DNA from 2 places in the Shewanella japonica genome. Region 2 is predicted to be linked to the other one. Evidence: predicted binding sites of a transcription regulator. Region 2 holds the regulator's gene; the other holds the start of a gene.

Region 1 (3,382 bases), 970 kb from region 2:
ACCGATTAAGCCACGGCTAGGAATGATGAAGTCGATACGTACACGACCTTTACCATCTAGTTGTAGATCTTTCATGTCACCTTTACGCATACCTAATTTTTCAATTACGGTACCTTGGTGCTCTTCTTCAACGTCAACAGTTAATGTTTCGAATGGCTCGCACATCTCACCGTCGATTTCTTTGGTGATAACTTCTGGACGAGATACTGCTAATTCGTAACCTTCACGACGCATGTTTTCAATTAAGATCGAAAGGTGAAGCTCACCACGACCAGAAACACGGAAACGATCTGGAGAATCAGTTTCTTCAACACGTAGTGCAACGTTGTGGACTAGTTCTTGTTCTAGACGCTCAAGGATATTACGTGAAGTAACGTACTTACCTTCTTTACCTGCGAACGGAGAAGTGTTCACTTGGAAAGTCATTGTTAACGTTGGCTCATCAACTGATAATGCAGGTAATGCTTCAACTTGGTTAACACCACAAACAGTGTCAGAAATCTGTAAGTTACCTAAACCGGTAATCGCAACGATATCGCCAGCGTTGGCTTCAGCAACTTCGTGACGGTCTAGACCCATGTAACCTAATACTTGGCCCATTTTACCGTTACGAGTTTTACCTTCAGCATCAACGATTGTGACTTGCTGGTTAGTTTTAACACTACCACGCTTAATACGACCAACACCGATAACACCTACGTATGAGTTGTAATCAAGTTGAGAGATTTGCATTTGGAACTCACCTTCAGCATCCGCATCAGGAGAAGAAACCTTCTCAACAATCGCTTGGAAAAGCGGTGTCATGTCTTCGCTTGTTTCTTCAGGATCAAGAGTCGCGAAACCGTTTAATGCAGAAGCGTAAACGATAGGGAAATCTAACTGTTCGTCAGTTGCACCTAGGTTGTCGAATAAGTCGAATACTTGGTCGATAACCCAATCAGGACGTGCACCTGGGCGGTCAATCTTGTTGATAACAACGATTGGCTTAAGGCCTTGTGCGAATGCCTTTTTAGTAACAAAGCGAGTTTGAGGCATTGGGCCGTCAACTGCGTCTACTAATAATAAAACTGAATCTACCATAGATAGAACACGCTCTACTTCACCACCGAAATCGGCGTGACCAGGAGTGTCTACGATGTTAATACGGTAGTCGTTCCATTTGATGGCAGTGTTTTTTGCCAGAATGGTGATACCACGTTCTTTTTCAAGATCGTTAGAATCCATTACACGTTCTGCGGCTTCGCCTCGACTTTCAAGGGTGCCTGACTGAGCCAATAGCTTGTCTACCAAGGTCGTTTTGCCATGGTCAACGTGAGCAATAATGGCGATGTTACGTAAATTCTCTAACACGGATAAAACCTCTATACCATCAAATAAAAAATAGGAGTTTATAGGGCTGATAAGTATAGCCACTATAAAAAAGCGTGCCATTCTACTCCACCGAGCGCCGAGTAGATAGGATTATTTTTGAACAGGTCGTTTTTAATAAAAAATTAAACACTAAAGATAGAAGATAAAAACGAAAAAGGATCATACTGCCGCAATAAAATGACGCTTTAATGAACTAGATCAATTCATGCGCTAAAAACCCTGCACCGAAATGGACTTTTGCACCAATTGTGATCATAGTGGTGCACCGTATTTGTGCAATATGGCTTTTTCTATGGCTAGTGATTTTTTTATTAAGCTTTAAATCAATCACTTACCTTTCTGGCATGGAAATAGCTTTTAATTGAACAAATTCGCAAAGCAGATAGTTTGTCTGACGAATAACAAGATTATATTAAGGGACAACCCTTTACCCTACCGGAGGCTTAAGAATGTCAGTTGAATCAATATTAAAACAAATTGAAGAACTAGAAGTTAAGTTCGTAGATTTACGTTTTACAGACACTAAAGGTAAAGAGCAGCACGTCTCTATTCCTTCTCATCAAGTAAACGAAGATTTCTTTGAAGATGGCAAAATGTTCGATGGTTCATCTATCAACGGTTGGAAAGGTATTAACGAATCTGACATGGTATTGATGCCAGATCCTTCTTCTTTCTTACTTGATCCGTTTACTGAAGAAGTGACTGGTCTTATTCGTTGTGACATTTTAGAACCTTCTACTATGACAGGTTATGAGCGTGACCCACGTTCAATCGCTAAGAAAGCAGAAGAGTACTTAAAATCTACCGGTATTGCTGACACTGTATTAATTGGTCCAGAGCCAGAGTTCTTCTTATTTGACGACGTTAAGTTTGGTACTGACATGTCAGGTACTTTCGTAAAAGTTGACGCGAAAGAAGCGGCATGGAACTCAGGTACTAGCTACGAAGATGGTAACACTGGTCACCGTCCATTCGTTAAAGGTGGTTACTTCCCAGTTGCACCAGTTGATTCATCACAAGACATTCGTAGTGCAATGTGTCTAATTCTTGAAGAATTAGGTCAAGTAGTTGAAGCGCATCACCACGAAGTTGCTACAGCGGGTCAAAACGAAATTGCGACACGTTTCAACACGCTTTCAAACAAAGCGGATGAAATCCAAATCATGAAGTATGTTGTTCATAACACTGCTCATGCATACGGTAAAACTGCGACATTCATGCCTAAGCCAATTGTTGGTGATAACGGTAGTGGTATGCACGTTCACCAATCTTTAGCTAAAGATGGCGTTAACTTATTCTCTGGCGATAAATATGCAGGTTTAAGTGAAACTGCACTTTACTACATTGGTGGTATCATCAAGCACGCTCGTGCATTGAATGCATTCACTAACCCAAGTACTAACTCATACAAGCGCCTTGTACCGCATTTCGAAGCGCCTGTAATGCTTGCTTACTCAGCACGTAACCGTAGTGCTTCAATCCGTATCCCAGTGGTACCAAGCCCTAAAGCTCGTCGTATTGAAACACGTTTCCCAGATCCAACAGCTAACCCATACTTAGCATTCTCTGCATTGCTAATGGCTGGTCTTGACGGTATCCAAAACAAGATTCACCCAGGTGAAGCAATGGATAAAGATCTATATGACCTACCTGCTGAAGAAGCGGCTGAGATCCCACAAGTTGCAACGTCTCTAGAAAACGCACTAGAAAACTTAGCAGCTGACCACGAATTCTTAACTAAAGGTGATGTATTCAGTAAAGACTTTATTGAGTCTTACATTGCACTTAAGTCTGAAGAGTGTGAGCAAGTATCTCGTACTACTCACCCAATGGAATTCCAACTTTACTACAGCCTATAAGCTTTGGCTTAACGCTCATGTAAATTGGCCATAGGCTAAATTCAAAGCCCTTGATGATTATCATCAAGGGCTTTTTTATTGGTTACTTTTCGCTTTATCTCATTCCAAATTTAATTGTATCAATATGTATCTGATAACTTATGGTTATGATG
Region 2 (3,382 bases):
CGTGTAGAAATAGCACGCGCTTTAGCCGCCAATCCTAAGTTTATTTTATTAGATGAACCATTTGCGGGTGTTGATCCTATCTCAGTGATAGATATTAAGAAAATTATTCAACAACTAAAAAATCGTGGTCTTGGAGTATTGATTACTGACCATAATGTCCGTGAAACACTTGATGTATGTGAGCGTGCGTATATTGTCAGCCACGGAGATTTAATTGCTGAAGGTACGCCTGCTGAGATCTTAGACAATCAGCAAGTCAGGTCAGTATACTTAGGTGAGCAATTCAAGCTATAGTTAGCATTCTTTAGTGTACAAGCATGGCATTTTCGCGGCCAACCAGTCCCACTTTTTAGCGTTATACACTAGACTCAAAACTTAACGCTAATTTTTGGCAAAGTAGAACCCAAGTTCGGTTAAAGTCTAGCTAACACTTACAAAGGTGCTAGACCCATAACATTGTAGTCGCGATGATGAAATTCAATTAGGGATAAGCGGTAAATGAAAGCCTCACTCCAACTTAAAATGGGTCAACACCTGACAATGACCCCGCAGTTGCAACAAGCCATTCGCTTATTGCAACTTTCCTCTTTGGAGCTACAGCAAGAAATTCAGCAAGCACTTGACTCAAATCCTCTTCTTGAGCTTGAGGATGAGTTTGCCAAAGCAAAAGAACCAGTCAAAGACAATGCTCAGCAAACTGACACCGATTTTAGCGATAACAGCCAAGTCAGCGTAGAAAAAGACACCTCATCAGTCGATACAACAGAGTCACTTACGAAAGAGTCCATGCCTGAAGACTTACCAATGGATACCACTTGGGATGAAGTCTACACCGCCTCTCCTAACTCAGGTTCTGGCGCTGTAAGCCGTGATGACGATATGCCATTTCAAGGTGAAACGACTGAAGGTTTATACGAACATTTAGAATGGCAAAAAAACTTAACCCCATTTTCTGAAAATGACCTCGCCATTGCGACAGCCATCATCGACGCAATTGATGATAGAGGTTACTTAACCCAATCAACAGAAGATATTCTCGATGCACTCGGTCTTGAGGATATTGAACTTGATGAGGTTGAAGCCGTATTAAAGCGTGTACAACATTTTGATCCAGTGGGCGTCGCTGCAAGAAATTTAAGCGAATGTTTGATGATTCAATTGGGACAATACCCAAGCGAAATCCCTTGCATAGAAAATGTAAAATTACTGATATCTGAACACCTAGATTTAATAGCAGGTCGTGATTTCAGATTACTAATGCGTAAAACCAAGCTTAAAGAAGATGATTTACGCGAAGCGATTCAATTTATCCAAACACTGAACCCTCGCCCAGGGTTACAAATTACTCCAATCAAAGATGAGTACGTCATCCCAGATGTCACAGTGTTTAAAAAGAATGGCCGTTGGGTCGTAGAATTAAACCCAGATAATATGCCTAAAATAGGCGTAAATCAGCAATATGCCGCCATGGCAAAAGGCTCAGCCAATCAAGCTGACAGCCAATTCATTCGCGGTCACTTACAAGAAGCCAAATGGTTTATTAAAAGTATTGAAAGCCGCAATGAAACCCTGTTAAAAGTGGCAAATTGTATTGTTCAATTCCAGCAAGGTTTCTTTGAGTTCGGCGAAGAAGCCATGAAGCCTATGGTTTTAAATGATATTGCCGAAGCGGTAGAGATGCATGAATCGACCATCTCACGGGTTACAACTCAAAAATATATGCACACCCCTCGCGGCCTTTTTGAACTAAAATACTTCTTCTCTAGCCACGTAAGTACCGATGATGGCGGAGAGTGTTCATCTACAGCAATCAGAGCCTTTATCAAAAAGCTGGTCGCTGCAGAAAACCAGAAAAAGCCACTTAGCGATAGTAAAATGGCGACGCTACTGGCTGAACAAGGGATCAATGTTGCTCGGCGTACGATCGCCAAATATCGTGAAGCAATGCTCATCCCTCCCTCAAACCAACGCAAAAGCTTATAAGCCTTTGTTATTGGAGGATGATCTATGCAAATTAACCTGACTGGACACCATATCGAAATTACTCAATCTTTACGTGAGTATGTGCAAACTAAGTTTTCAAAGCTTGAACGTCACTTCGAACAGATCAATAATGTTCACGTTGTGCTCAATGTACAAAAGTTACAACAGATTGCCGAAGCTAAATTGCACCTCAAAGGAGGTGAAGTTTTTGCCGTATCTCAAAACGCAGATATGTATGTCGCAATTGACGCCCTGATAGACAAATTAGACCGTCAGGTAATTAAACACAAAGAGAAGTTAATTAAACACTAACGATGGAACTTCGCACCATCCTGCAGCCGGCGTGCACTACCTGTGCCACTCCGGGCAGTAAGAAAAAGGTACTGGAACTTATCAGCAATTTAATGGCTGACCAGTACCCTACTCTATCTTCACAAGCTATTTTCGAAAGTTTAATAGCACGTGAAAAAATGGGTAGCACAGGTATCGGCAATGGCATTGCGATTCCACATGGGCGTTTAGACGACATTGAATCGCCGATCGCTATTTTGATCAAATGTGAAGAAGCTATCGACTTTGATGCTATTGATAAGAAGCCAGTAGACATTTTATTTGCCTTATTGGTTCCTTCTGAGCAATGTCAGCAACACTTAAGCACGTTATCAAGTATGGCTGAGAAATTAAGCGATAAACTCATCCTTAAAAGACTTCGAAAGAGTCATGACGCTACAGAACTGTATCAGGTTATTACTGCATGAAACTTGTCATCGTATCAGGACGATCGGGCTCAGGTAAGTCAGTTGCTTTAAGAGTGTTAGAGGATTTAGGTTATTACTGTGTTGATAATCTGCCTCTCCCACTGATTGGCAGCCTACTAGAGCAGCTAAAAGGAAATAATGAACTTGTCGCCATCAGTGTTGATGTGCGTAATATCGAAGAGCAAGGCAAAGTATTAGAGCAGCAAATTGCTTTGTTGTCCGACGATACCACGATCATTAGTTTATTTTTAAATGCCAATGATCAAGTACTGCTTAAACGATACAGTGAAACACGTCGATTACACCCGCTGTCAAAAAATCAAATCTCATTACAAGAAGCGATTCAACTTGAAGGTCGATTGCTCGAACCAATCGCCAAAATGGTTGATCACTACATCGACACATCTCAGCTGAATATTTACGATTTGAGCGATCAAGTCCGACAAATTCTTATGGGCAGTGTTGATAAAGAATTAGTCATTCACTTTGAATCATTTGGATTCAAGCACGGTATGCCTACTGAAGCCGACTTTATGTTTGATGTCCGCTTTTTGCCAAACCCACATTGGGAGCCTGAGTTAAGACCATTAACGGGTCTTGATCAACCAGTACAAGAATTCTTAGGCAGACAACCCCTAGTC

Evidence for each region. The regulator sigma-54, encoded in region 2, starts transcription at its own class of promoters, with help from an activator protein. The targets are predictions, from matches to a motif close to GTTGGCACGNNNNTNGNNT.
Region 1: the regulator sigma-54 is predicted to act here: its motif matches at 1,710-1,728, upstream of glnA (glutamate--ammonia ligase).

The regions. Positions count from the first base shown of each region.
Region 1 is NZ_CP020472.1:292,175-295,556, forward strand. It holds gene typA (translational GTPase TypA) at 1-1,350, opposite strand, end outside; gene glnA (glutamate--ammonia ligase) at 1,821-3,230, shown strand.
Region 2 is NZ_CP020472.1:4,298,221-4,301,602, forward strand. It holds gene lptB (LPS export ABC transporter ATP-binding protein) at 1-294, shown strand, start outside; gene SJ2017_RS18450 (RNA polymerase factor sigma-54) at 499-1,983, shown strand; gene hpf (ribosome hibernation promoting factor) at 2,008-2,295, shown strand; gene ptsN (PTS IIA-like nitrogen regulatory protein PtsN) at 2,298-2,741, shown strand; gene rapZ (RNase adapter RapZ) at 2,738-3,382, shown strand, end outside.